4 regions of the Geodermatophilus sp. SYSU D00663 genome follow, and region 4 is predicted to be linked to each of the others. Evidence: riboswitches for the same ligand, from Rfam matches in the RefSeq annotation. Region 4 holds a riboswitch; each other region holds the start of a gene.
The links. Region 4 has a riboswitch for cyclic di-AMP ahead of ACI79Z_RS11455 (hypothetical protein). Riboswitches for the same ligand answer to the same signal wherever they lie in the genome.

Region 1 (3,196 bases), on a different contig from region 4:
ACCACCCCGACGGCCTGGCCGACCCCAAGGAGTACCTGGACCGGCTGGCCGAGGCGTCGGGCGGCCGGTGGACGGTGGTCGAGAAGATCCTCGAGCCCGGTGAGGACCTGCCGGAGAGCTGGCGGGCGGCCGGCACCACCGGCTACGACGCGCTGGCCGAGGTCGACGACGTCCTGGTCGACCCGGCCGGCGAGGCGGCGCTGACCGCGCTGGACACCGAGCTGTCCGGCCGGGCGGTCGACTACGGGCAGCTGGTGCACGACTGCAAGCGCGAGGTGACCGACGGGATCCTCGGCTCCGAGGTCGCCCGGCTGGTGCGCGTCATCGGCGAGCTGCCGGGCGTCGACGTGGAGACGGAGAAGGAGGCGCTGGCCGAGCTGCTGGCCTCCTTCTCCGTCTACCGCACCTACCTGCCCGACGGCCGCGAGCACCTCGACGCCGCCGTGGGCGACGTCCGCGACCGCCGTCCCGACCTGGTCGCCGCGGTCGACGCGCTGCACCCGGTCCTGGCGCAGGCCGGCACCGAGGCGGCCACCCGGTTCGAGCAGACCAGCGGCCCGGTGATGGCCAAGGGCGTCGAGGACAGCGCCTACTACCGGTGGGCGCGGTTCGTGGTGCTCAACGAGGTCGGCGGCGACCCGGCGCGCTTCGGCAGCACCCCGGAGGAGTTCCACGAGGCGCAGGCGCGGCGGCTGGAGCGCAAGCCGGAGTCGATGACGACGCTCACCACGCACGACACCAAGCGCAGCGAGGACACCCGGGCGCGCCTGGCCGTCCTCGCCGAGGTGCCGACGGAGTGGGCGGACCTGGTCCGCGGCTGGCTGTCCCGCCACCCGCTGCCCGACCGGCCGCTGGCGCACCTGGTGTGGCAGAACCTGGTCGGCGCGTGGCCGCTGTCCCGCGAGCGGGCGCACGCCTACGCGGAGAAGGCGGCCCGGGAGGCCGGGCAGTCGACGACGTGGACCGACGTCGACGAGGCGTTCGAGGCGCAGCTGCACGCGATGGTCGACGCCGCCTACGACGACGAGGCCACGAACCGCGAGATCGAGGCCTTCGTCGCGCGGATCGGCCCGGCGGGCCGGTCCAACGGGCTGGCGCAGAAGCTGCTGCAGCTGACGATGCCCGGCGTCCCGGACGTCTACCAGGGCACCGAGCTGTGGGACCACTCGCTCGTCGACCCCGACAACCGCCGCCCGGTCGACTACGACGAGCGGCGCGCGCTGCTGGCCCGGCTCGACGGCGGGGAGGTGCCGGAGGTCGACGACACCGGCGCGGCCAAGCTGCTCGTCGTGTCGCGGGCGCTGCGGCTGCGGCGGGACTCCCCGGAGCTGTTCACCGGCTACACCCCCGTGGCGGCCACCGGGTCCGCCGCGCAGCACGTCGTCGCCTTCGACCGTGGGTCCGGGGAGCAGGGCGGCGCGGTGACCGTGGCGACCCGGCTGCCGGTGGCGCTGGCCGCCACCGGCTGGGGCGACACCGCGCTGACGCTGCCGACCGGTGCGTGGCGCGACGTGCTCACCGGCACGCGGGTCGTCTCCGACGCCGGCGGAGCGCCCGTCGGCGAGCTGCTGGCCCGGCTGCCGGTGGCCCTGCTCGTCCGGGACTGAGACGGAGGTCACGGCGGCGCCTGCCGGCGCCGCCGTGACCTGCGGCCCCTGCCGGCGATCTCGTGCGCGCCGCCCGGCACGGGCCGGGCGACACGCCGTGACGGGTGGTGCCGGTGTGCCGTCTCGTGATGCTCCCGTTACCTTTGCGACCGCACGCGGGCCAACCGACTGCCGCGTGCCGGAGCCGGTCCGCCGAACCCCGTCCGCCGGGCTCCGTTCCTCGAGCACAGCCAGGACGGGGGTGGGGGACCCACTTCGGCGCCTGCACCGCGGTCACGGGGGGACCGGACGCAGCGCCTCGGGGTGAAGCCGCACGCCGTGCGGCCGGGGCACCGATCGCTCCGAACCCGACAGCTCACCTCGCAGGCGGCGGATCGGAGATCCCCCATGCGCACGTCCACGTCCCTGCTCCGCCGTGCCCTCGTGACGACCGGCGTGGCCGCGGCCGCGATCGGCGTCACCGCCGGCCCGGCCTCGGCCGCCGCTCCCAACGACTGGGACGCCGTCGCCCAGTGCGAGTCCAGCGGCAACTGGAGCATCAACACCGGCAACGGCTACTACGGCGGCCTGCAGTTCAGCCAGTCCACCTGGGCGGCCTTCGGCGGCACCGAGTACGCCGCGCGCGCCGACCTGGCCACCAAGGCGCAGCAGATCGCCGTCGCCGAGCGCACGCTCGACGTCCAGGGCCCGGGCGCCTGGCCCACCTGCGGCAAGGGCCTGGACCCGGGCGCCCCGGAGGCCGGCTCGCCGGCCGCCGCGCCCGCCGCCGCACCCGCGCCGGCCGAGCCGGACACGGCCGCCCGGGCCGGGGAGTCCGCCGCCGGGGCGTCCGGCGGCTCGTACACCGTGCGGTCCGGCGACACGCTGGGCACGATCGCCCGGGACCAGGGCGTCGAGGGCGGCTGGAAGGCCCTCTGGTCGGCCAACAGCGGCACCGTCAGCAACCCGGACGTCATCCACGTCGGGCAGGTCCTGCAGCTGCCGTGACCCGAGGCGGCAGCCGGGGGACCCGCTCCCCCGGCTGCCGCTCGCGGTTGACCGCGCCCGCAGCGGGCAAGAGGGACCGGTCAGCCGCACTACCGCTGGGAGGCCCCCGCATGTCCGCACCCGTCGAGTTCGCCGTCTGGGCGCCCGTGCCCGAGCGTGTGCGCCTGCAGGTCGACGGCACGGTGCACGACATGCGCCGCGACGACGACGGCTGGTGGCGGGCCGAGGTCGAGGCCGGCCCGGAGTCCGACTACGGCTACCTGCTCGGCGACGACGACACGCCGCGCCCCGACCCGCGCTCGCGTCGCCAGCCCGACGGCGTGCACGGCCTGTCCCGCCGGTTCGACCCGTCGGCGTACGCCTGGGGCGACACCGCCTGGACCGGGCGCCCGCTCGCCGGCGGCGTCGTCTACGAGCTGCACGTCGGCACGTTCACGCCCGAGGGCACCCTCGACTCGGCCATCGACCGGCTGGGCCACCTCGCCGACCTCGGCGTCGACTTCGTCGAGCTGCTGCCGGTCAACGGCTTCGACGGCACGCACAACTGGGGCTACGACGGCGTCCTCTGGTACACGGTGCAGGAGAGCTACGGCGGCCCCGCG
Region 2 (3,196 bases), on a different contig from region 4:
CCCGGCGCCGGAGCCGCCCCAGACGCCGGAGCCGCCGCCACCGGCCACGGAGCCGCCGACCGCACCGGCCACGCCGCCGCCCCCGCCCGCCGCGCCCGCCACGGAGGCCCCGCCGCCCGGCTCCCCCTGGCGGCCGACGGCCTGACGCCGCCCCAGCCGCGCGTCGAGGGACTGGGTGAGCAGCCACCCGGCCAGCAGGACCAGGTGCAGCAGGAACAGCCACAGGCCGATGGCGACCACCGCACCGACGACCACCAGGCCGCCGAAGGGCGCGCCGAGGTCCAGGGGCAGCGACAGGAACAGCACGAAGCCCTGCAGGAAGCCGGACAGGCAGGCCGCGGTGAACAGCGCGCCGCTGACCAGCGCGCCCCACCGGCGCCGGCCGCCGGCCACCACGCCGTAGCCCCAGAGGATGGGCACGGTCAGCACGAACAGCACCGAGTAGTAGCCGACGGCGAACCGCCCGATCAGGGGCCCGGCGCCGTCCTCGCGGGCCAGGTCGGCCATGGCCGTGGCGGCCAGCAGCAGCGGGTACAGCAGCAGGGGCGTCACCACGACCAGGGGCAGCGTGAGCAGCCGGCCCCGCCAGCCGGTGAGGTTCTCCCGCCGCTGGCTGAACCGCATCAGCGCCCGCCGCAGCCCCTCGCCGTACAGCGACAGCGGCAGCAGCGCCAGCGCGAACCCCAGCAGGTCCAGCCGGACGCCGGCGTCGACCAGCCGGGCCACCGCGTCCGGCGCGCCCAGTGACTCCGGCAGCAGCTCGGCCAGCCGCTCGCTGCGCGCGCGGACCTCCCCGGCCGAGGTGGCCAGCGCGGTCAGCCGGACGGAGACCAGCACCAGCGGCACCACCGCGATGCCGGCGTAGAAGGTCAGGCCCGCGCCGATCAGCGCGAGGTCACGGCCGCGCAGCAGGCGCCGGGCACCGGCCAGCAGCGCGCGCGTCTCGACCCGCAACCGGGCCGCCGTCCACCTGCGTGCCGGGCTCACCCGCCCATGCCACCAGTCCCGGCGGCCCGGCGCCCGCCGGGGACCGGACGGCGCTCAGTCGTCGGTGCTCGCGTCGTCGGTGGTGGGGGCGTCGTTGCCCGGGTTCTGGCCGGTCTCCTGGCAACTGGCGTCGTTCTCGTTGCTGGCGTTGCCGCCGGCGGAGTCGCAGTTGGTCGGGCCGCGGGAGAAGTCGGTGTTGTCGCCACAGGCGACCAGGGAGCCGAGCAGGGCGAGCACGACGAGCGGCCGGGCCAGGCGCATCCGCGTGGAAGAGGACATGCAGCAATCGGTACACGTCCCCACGGCCGCGCAAACCGGCGGGGGTCGGGAACCTCCCGGAGTCGCCCGGTCACCGTTCGTGACTGATGTAATTACACCGGGGTGATTGTCACACGCCGGTCACGGACCTTACGCTGAGTGTGTCCAACGGGGCGCTCCGTCACCAGTCCGGGTGACACCCCGTGGACGCCGTCGAGCCGGTCCTCCCGCAGCGGAGACCGGGCCGGGGACCCATCGCAGTCCTGGGGTGTAGCGCGTGTCCGCACGCGCCGGGCGACTCCACGCCCGAACCCGTCAGCTAACCCGGTAGGCGGCCTGGGAGAAGGAGAGACCGCCGCGTGGCGTCCCTGCGCACGTCCGTCCCCGGCACGCCCGCGACCGGCCGCGGCCGCCGCGCCGCCCTCGCGCTCGTCGGCGCCCTCGGCATCGGTCTCGGGCTGGGGGCCGTCCCGGCGCCGGCCCGGGCGGAGGAGCCGACGTCGGCCGCCGAGGCCGCGCAGCTGGTCGCCGCCCGGGGCCACGAGCTCGAGGCCGTCACCGAGCAGTTCAACGAGGCCCGCGAGGCGCTCGCCGCCCAGCAGGCCGCCGCCGACGCCGCCGCCGCGCAGCTGGCCGCCGCCCAGGCCGCCGTGGACACCGCGCGGCAGCAGGTGATCGGGATCGCCCGGTCGGCCTACACCGGCGACAGCATGGGCTCGCTGCAGGCGCTCATGACCAGCGAGGACGCCGACGAGTTCGTCAACCGCGTCACCCTGCTGCAGGGCGTCGCCGGTTACCAGGGCGAGCTGCTCGGCCAGGCCGCGGCCGCCACCGAGACCGCCACCGCCGCGCAGGCCGCCGCCGCCGCGGCCGCCGCCGAGGCGCAGCGCCAGTACGACGCCGTCGCCGCCCAGCAGGCCGACCTCGAGGCGCAGATCGCCGCCTACCAGACCGACTACGCCCGGCTGAGCGCCGAGGAGCGGCGCGCCGCCCTCGAGGCCGCCGCCGCGGCGCACGCCGCCGAGGACTCCCGCGCCAGCCGCGACGAGGAGCGCGAGGACACCGCGTCGTCCTCCGCGTCCTCCTCCGCCGAGGAGCCGGCCGCGGCGGCCGCGCCGCCCAGCGGCGTCGCCGGGACCGTCGTCGCCACCGCCATGGCCCAGCGCGGCAAGCCCTACGTGTGGGCGGCCGCCGGCCCGAGCTCGTTCGACTGCTCCGGCCTCACCCAGTACGCCTTCCGCGCCGCGGGGATCAGCCTCCCGCACTCCAGCAGGATGCAGTCGACGATGGGCACCGCGGTCTCCCGCGCGAACCTGCAGCCCGGTGACCTGGTCTTCTTCTACAGCCCGGTGAGCCACGTCGGCATCTACATCGGCAACGGCCAGATGGTGCACGCGCCGACGTCGGGCGACGTCGTCAAGGTCGCCAGCATCGACGCGATGGGCGGCTACGCCGGCGCCCGCCGCATCGGCTGACGCGGGTCGCGCTCCAGCCGGGGCAGCGCCGCGGCCACCGGGTCCGGCCGCAGGTCGGCCAGCCGGCGCAGCAGGACCGGACGGGACCCCCGCCGCGCCGGACCCCGCACGACCCGACCCTGCCACGCACCTCACACCCCGCGACCGGGACGCCGGCGCCCGCTGCCGCGTTGACCCTCCGGAACCGCCCCCGACCCGAGGACCGCGCACCGATGAACCCCCGCACCGTCGCCCTGGCCTTCCGCGTCGTCGCCGTCGCCGAGGCCCTCTCCTGGATCGGCCTGCTGGCCGGCATGTACGTCAAGTACGTGCCGGAGACCTCGGAGGCCGGCGTCCAGGTGTTCGGGCCGGTCCACGGCGCGGTGTTCATCGCCTACGGGGTCGTGGCGCTGGTCGCCGCGCGGGTGCTCGGCTGGTCCCGGTGGACGACGCTGCTCGCGCTGGCCGCCTCGATCCCGCCGCTGGTCACCGTGGTG
Region 3 (3,196 bases), on a different contig from region 4:
TGTCGCTGCTCGTGCTGCCCGCCGAGACGCTGGCCGCGGTCACCGCGGCCATGGACGCCCTGGGCCGGCCCTACGCGCCGGGGACGGCCGGCCCGGACTCCTGGGACTGCGGCTCGCTGGTCTCCACCGTCTACCGCGACGCGGGCATCGACCTGCCCGCCGACCAGGCCGGCCTGTTCGCGGTCACCACGCCCGTCGACCCGGCCGACGTCCTGCCCGGCGACCTGGTCTTCCTCGGGACCCCTGAGGCGGGCCTGGGGCACGTCGGCATCGCGCTGGACGCGCAGACCGTGCTCGCCGCCGACGCGCGGGCCGGCGCCGTCGTCGTCCGCCGGCTGCCGGCCGACCAGGTGGTCCACGTCGGGCGGCCGAGCCTCGGCCCGCGGCCGGAGGTGCCCGCCCCCGGTCCGGTCGGCGGAGCCCTGCGGGTCGAGTGCGGCAACACCGTCTACCCGCCGAGCTTCGACGGCGCCCGGGCCTGGGGCGGCTACCCCAACGGCCTCATCCCGCCGAGCGCGCTGTGCCCGATCGGGGTGGGCGGCCACTCGCTGCGCTGCGACGCCGCGGCGGCCTGGCGGGCGATGAGCGCGGCGTTCGCGTCGGCGTTCGGGCAGCCGATCTGCATCACCGACTCCTACCGCACCTACGCCGGCCAGGTCCGCCTGTACGGGGAGAAGCCGGCGCTGGCCGCGGTCCCGGGCACCAGCAACCACGGCTGGGGGCTGGCGGTCGACCTGTGCGGCGGCATCGACGGCTTCGGCACGCCGCAGTACGCGTGGATGGTCGCCAACGCCGGCCGGTTCGGGTGGCTGCACCCGACCTGGGCCGACCCGGGCAACGGCCGCGAGGAGCCCTGGCACTGGGAGTACGCGGGCGGCTGAGCCGGGACTGTCGGTGGCCGTCCCTAGCGTGCTGGTCGACCGACAGGGAGACCCGTCCCGACCGCGGCCCGGCACCGGGCGGCGCGGCCGGGGCACCGGAGGGACACGGCCATGCTCATCGACTGCGACTCGTGCACCGCGCGCGGCGCCGGCTGCGCCGACTGCGTCGTCACCGCCCTGCTGGGCGCCCCGCCCGCGGAGCGGGACACCGGCCCCGTGCTGCTGCCGGTGCCCCCCGTCCCGGCGGCCCGGACGGCGGACGGCGCACTGCCGCGCCCGGGCGTGGTCGTGGAGCTCGACGACGTCGAGCGGCGGGCCGTGCGGGCGCTGGCCGAGGGCGGCCTGGTGCCGCCCCTGCGGCACCGGCCGTCGCGGGACGGGCGCCGGCGCACGGGCTGACCGGCGCGGACACCCGATCAGGTACGCACCGGAGTGGCGCGGCTGCTGACCGTGTGTGTCCTCACAGTTCCCGCACCCCCCGTTTGTCACAACTGCATCACGTCCGTACTGTGGCGCCGTCCGGCCGGGTGGTCGTCACCCGACGCAGGGTGACCTCGGCCGACACCGCCGAGTCACCGGACGCCCTCCCGGAGGTGCGCGAGGTGAGCCGGGGACCCACCGCAGCACTGGGGTGAGTTCTCGCGCGCGCCGGTCCCGACCGGGGCGCGGAGATAGGGCACGTCTTCCCAGCCCGAACCCGTCAGCTAACTCGGTAGGCGGTTGCTGAGGAAGAAACGGAGAGCCGCCGCCCGTGGCGACCCCCCGCCCTGCCCTGGGGCATGCACGCGAGAAGTCCACACCCACCACCCGGATCGCCGGCCCGCACCGCCCGTCGCAGGCCCGCCGCCTCGGCCGGGTCACCCTGGTCGGCACCACCGCCGCGCTGACCCTCACCCTGCTGTCCGGCACCGCGGCCGCCGACCCCGAGCGGGCCGGCACCCCGGAGCAGGCCGCCCAGCTCGCCGCCGAGGCCGGTCACCGGCTCGAGGTCGTCACCGAGCAGGTCAACGAGGCCCGCGAGGTCCTCGCCCAGCAGCAGGCCGCCGCCGACGAGGCCGACCGGGCCGCCGCCGAGGCGCAGGACCGGCTGCAGGACCTCGACGGCCGGATCCGCGAGGTGGCCCGCAGCGCCTACACCGCCGGCAACGGCGACGGCTTCGCCGGGCTCGACCTGCTGATGACCAGCGACTCGGCCGAGGACTTCGTCGCCTCGCTGGCCACCCTCGGCCAGATCGCCGACCACACCACCTCGGTCCTCGACCAGGTGAACGAGGCGGCCGCCGCCGCCCGGCAGGCGCAGGCCGACGCCGAGGCCGCCGAGACCGAGGCGCAGCGCACCCTCGACGACCTGAGCGCCCAGGAGGCGCAGCTCCAGGGCGACATCGCGGAATACCAGGCGCAGTTCGCCGCGCTCACCGAGGCGCAGCGGCAGGCGGCGCTCGCCGCGCAGGAGGCCGGCCTGGCCGCCGGCGCGCAGGCCGGGCCCGGCGCCGACGGCGGCGCGGGTGGGGAGAGCGCGCCGGCCACCGCGGGCACGCGGGCCGCGGCCCCCGCTCCGGCCCCGGCGCCGTCGGCGGGCAGCGGCGGCAGCGGTGCCGCGCAGACCGCGGTGCAGACGGCGCTGGCCCAGGTGGGCGACCCCTACGTGTGGGGCGCCGGCGGGCCGAACGCCTTCGACTGCTCGGGCCTGACCCAGTACGCCTACGCCGCGGCCGGCATCAGCCTCCCGCACTCCAGCAGCATGCAGTCGCGCATGGGCACCGCCGTCTCGCGGGCGGACCTGCAGCCGGGTGACCTGATCTTCTACTACAGCCCGGTCAGCCACGTCTCGATGTACATCGGCAACGGCCAGATGGTGCACGCCTCCACGTCGGGGCAGCCGGTGAAGGTCGTGTCGGTCGACTCGATGGGCGGCATCACCGCCATGCGCCGCATCGCCTGACGGAGGACCTCCCCGCCCCCACCGCTCGCGAGCTCCCGGCGGGCCCCTGCAGGGAGGCCGTTCCAGCACGTCGCGAGGCCGAGGGCCGGTGACCCGGACGGGTCGCCGGCCCTCGGCGTCCGCCGGGGGAGCGCACGGTGCGGCACCGGCGCGCGCCTAGGATCGGCCGGGTGGGCAGGGCGGGCGGGACGAGCACCCGCCCCGGCCCCGAGGCCACCCGGCCAGACCGCACCGGCTCCCGCCGGGCCGCGCTGCTGGTCGCGCTCGTGCTCGGCGCGGCGCTCGTCCTCGTCATCGCGCTCCGGACGCCCTGGACGCCGCTGCCCACCCCGCCCGGCGGCGCCTCCCCGGTCACCGACGACGCCGGGCTGCC
Region 4 (3,196 bases):
CGCCTGGTCTCGTACCTGGTCAGGAGCACGCCGCCGCGGAACGTCCGGGTCTCCACCAGGTCCAGGTCCACCCGGTCGTCCAGGGCCGGGAAGAACGGCGTGCCGCCGCCCACCAGGACCGGGTGGGTGACGAGCGCGTACTCGTCGATCAGCCCGGCCCGCATGGCCGCCGCGGCGAGGGTGGCGCCACCGACGTCCATGGGACCGCCGTCCCCGGCCTTGAGCCGGGTGATCTCGGTGACGGCGTCGCCGGTGACCAGGCGGGCGTTCCCGTCGACCGCGCTGGCCGTCGAGGAGAACACCACCTTCGGCATGTCCCGCCAACGGCGGGCGTACTCGATCTGCGCCGGTGTGGCGCCGGGCTGCCGGTCGGCGGTCGGCCAGTGGGAGCTCATCGTCTCCCACAGTCTGCGCCCGTACAGCGCCAGGCCCGTGGCCTCCACCCGGTCGGACCACCACTGGAACAGCTCGTCGCTCGGCACGCTCCAGCCGAGGTCGTCGCCGGGCGCGGCGACGTAGCCGTCCAGGCTCAGGTTCATGGCGAAGGTCAGTCTCCGCATCGCGTGGCCTCCCGTGGGTCGGTGTTCGGCGTACGGACCGACACGGCACGGAGAACTGACCGGTCGGACCACACCCAGGGCCGGTCGACCACCGCGCCGAGCGGATGCCGCGTACGAGGAGGGACGACGACCGGCACAGCGCCCCGTGGGACGGGTCGCCGCCTCGTCGTCCGGCCGCTCGACGTCCACGCCGCCGGGTCGCAGGGGCCGCGTGACGCGAGCCGGATCATCCCGGAGCCGATCGTCGTCAGCAGCCGCAGCCGGGAAGAGGGCGAGCCGACCTCGGCCGACGATCGCCGTGACCGACCGACGTCAGCCACCTCTGGCCCGGCTCCGGCGACCGGCCGAGGGCCGCCGCCGACCCCGTTCCCGGCCGAGCGGCGGACCCCGCGCGGACCGGCGCCGCGCCCTGACCGCAGACCCGCAGGTCACGGCGGGCGACGGACGAGTCGGCCTGTACGCCGGGTTCTGTCCTCGGGCGCCTCGCGGCCTCCCGATGGGCGGTCATCCATCTAGGCCCGCCGTTGCCGGCGGGCTCGAGCGGTCCACCCGCAGGCTCGGGCGGGCAGCCCTCGAACGCCTGCGCAGGACGGTGTCCGGTCGCCCGGCCACCGCCCCTTCTCGACCTTGCTCCGGGTGGGGTTTACCGAGCCGCACCGGTCACCCGGTGCGCTGGTGGTCTCTTACACCACCGTTTCACCCTCACCAGCAGCGGACTGCTGGCGGTCTGTTCTCTGTGGCACTGTCCCGCGGGTCACCCCGGGTCGCCGTTAGCGACCACCCTGCCCTGTGGAGCCCGGACGTTCCTCGGCGACGGGGTCTCCCCCGCCGACGCGACCGCCCGGCCGACTCGTCCGTCGTGCCGACCAGTCTACGGACCCCCTCAGCGGAACTGCTCAGTCCGCGCTGCGGGCTCCCGCGGACGCTCCTACGGTGGCTCCGTCCGGCCGGTCGTCACGTCCTCCACCGGGGGAACCGAGCCGGGTGCCGCCGAGTCGCGGCCACCGCGGTGGCCGTGAGCCGGGGACCCACCGCACCACCGGGGTGAGTCCCACCTCCCGGACCCGGGAGGGGGTAGGGCGCAGTTCCCCGCCCGAACCCGTCAGCTGACCCGGTAGGCGGCCACGGGAGAACGGAGAACCACCACGGGGTGCGCCGACGGCGCCTGCCCCGGCGTGCCCCGCACTCTGCGACGAGCGCCGCGACCCGCCCACCTCCGCCGGTCGCCGCGCCTCCACGGACCGGAAACGACCGGCCTCGCGTCGGCCTGCCCTCCAGCAGCCGCCCGCCGCCCGGCCGCGTCCCGGCCCGTCCCGCAGGTCCCCCCACGCGACGGGTGACCGCCGAGCCACGGACGGCGCCACGCGGAACCGACGTCAGGAGCTCTCCTCGTCATGCCCTCGAACAGCAAGCGCACGATCCGCCGGACCCTCACGGCCGGCGCCCTCGCCGTCGCCTTCGGCCTCAGCGGCCAGTCGGTGGCCCAGGCCGACTGGGACGGCCCCCGCCGGGACGGGTCGAACGGCTGGTCCCAGGACCGGGGAGGAGCCGCGGCGCCCGCGCCCGCGGCCCCCGCCGCCCCCGCGGCCGCACCGGCAGCCGCCCCCGCCGCCCCCGCGGCGGTGTCCACGAACCTCACCGGCGCGCCGACCGCCTCCTCGACCTCCTACAGCGCCTGGGCGGCGCACGTCCGCCCCGTCGTCGCCGAGGTCGTGCAGCAGTGCGGGGTGTCCACCGTGCTCACCCGCCCCGGGCACTCCCCCACCCAGCAGCTCGCCGCGGACTTCATGGTCTACGCCGACTCCGCCAAGGGGAACGCCGTCGCCCAGTACGTCCTCGACAACGCCGCGCGCATGGGCGTCGACTACGTCATCTGGAAGCAGCGGATCTTCGTGATCGGGAGCTCCGGCTGGCGGGCGATGGAGGACCGCGGGTCCCCCACCGCCAACCACATGGACCACGTCCACGTGAGCTTCAACCCCTGACCGGCCCGGACGCGGCCCCGGGCGCACCCCGGGGCCGCGTCCGCCTCAGCCGGCGTACAGCGCGAAGCCGGCCACCCGCCGGCCGTCGACGACCGGGGTCGCCGTGTCGACCTGTCGCCGTGCCTGCTCCTCGACCGGGTCGGCCGACAGCGCCTGCAGGTAGCGGCGGTGCTCGGCCAGCGAGGCCACCGCCCGGTCGACGACGTCGGTCACGTCGACGGTGTGCGTGACCCCCACCGGCGTGGAGACGGCGGTCCAGCGCACCCCGCGCCAGGGCTCCGGGTCGGCGAGCTCGGCGAAGATCCACTCGTTGGCCGCGTCGCCGACGGCGTCGACCACCGCCCGGCCCAGCACCCGGTGGTCGGCGCTGTTCCAGTAGCCGAGCGGGGCGCCCGGCGGCGTCCACGTGTCGCCGAAGTGCAGCGTGACCACGAGGTCGGGGCGGTGCCGCCGGATCGCCGCCGCGACCGCCCGCCGCAGGTCCAGCCCCTCGGTCAGCCGCCCGTCGGGGTGGCCGAGGAACTCGACCACCGACACGCCGACCACCGCGGCCGCGGCCCGCTGCTCGCGCTCGCGCAGCGGCCCGGCGGCCTCCGGCGGCAGCCCGGCGATGCCGGCCTCGCCGCTGGTGGCCATCACGTACCGGACGTC

Region 1: linked by a shared signal. The riboswitch ahead of ACI79Z_RS19725 (transglycosylase family protein) and the one ahead of ACI79Z_RS11455 (hypothetical protein) in region 4 are both predicted to bind cyclic di-AMP.
Region 2: linked by a shared signal. The riboswitch ahead of ACI79Z_RS15640 (C40 family peptidase) and the one ahead of ACI79Z_RS11455 (hypothetical protein) in region 4 are both predicted to bind cyclic di-AMP.
Region 3: linked by a shared signal. The riboswitch ahead of ACI79Z_RS15800 (C40 family peptidase) and the one ahead of ACI79Z_RS11455 (hypothetical protein) in region 4 are both predicted to bind cyclic di-AMP.

Annotation. Positions count from the first base shown of each region.
Region 1 is NZ_JBJGZT010000030.1:25,777-28,972, reverse strand. Features, by position in the region: gene treY (malto-oligosyltrehalose synthase) at 1-1,607, shown strand, start outside; cyclic di-AMP (ydaO/yuaA leader) riboswitch at 1,857-1,991, shown strand; gene ACI79Z_RS19725 (transglycosylase family protein) at 1,995-2,594, shown strand; gene treZ (malto-oligosyltrehalose trehalohydrolase) at 2,705-3,196, shown strand, end outside.
Region 2 is NZ_JBJGZT010000019.1:72,253-75,448, reverse strand. Features, by position in the region: gene ACI79Z_RS15655 (transglycosylase domain-containing protein) at 1-145, shown strand, start outside; partial or broken gene ACI79Z_RS15650 (YhjD/YihY/BrkB family envelope integrity protein) at 172-987, opposite strand; gene ACI79Z_RS15645 (hypothetical protein) at 1,042-1,266, opposite strand; cyclic di-AMP (ydaO/yuaA leader) riboswitch at 1,461-1,593, shown strand; gene ACI79Z_RS15640 (C40 family peptidase) at 1,605-2,720, shown strand; gene ACI79Z_RS15635 (hypothetical protein) at 2,693-2,830, opposite strand; gene ACI79Z_RS15630 (DUF3817 domain-containing protein) at 2,933-3,196, shown strand, end outside.
Region 3 is NZ_JBJGZT010000020.1:9,531-12,726, forward strand. Features, by position in the region: gene ACI79Z_RS15790 (D-alanyl-D-alanine carboxypeptidase family protein) at 1-881, shown strand, start outside; gene ACI79Z_RS15795 (hypothetical protein) at 993-1,280, shown strand; cyclic di-AMP (ydaO/yuaA leader) riboswitch at 1,437-1,616, shown strand; gene ACI79Z_RS15800 (C40 family peptidase) at 1,633-2,823, shown strand; gene ACI79Z_RS15805 (M48 family metalloprotease) at 2,994-3,196, shown strand, end outside.
Region 4 is NZ_JBJGZT010000012.1:90,979-94,174, reverse strand. Features, by position in the region: gene ACI79Z_RS11465 (dihydrofolate reductase family protein) at 1-560, opposite strand, end outside; RNA gene rnpB (RNase P RNA component class A) at 1,002-1,413, opposite strand; cyclic di-AMP (ydaO/yuaA leader) riboswitch at 1,539-1,696, shown strand; gene ACI79Z_RS11455 (hypothetical protein) at 1,955-2,545, shown strand; gene ACI79Z_RS11450 (PIG-L deacetylase family protein) at 2,591-3,196, opposite strand, start outside.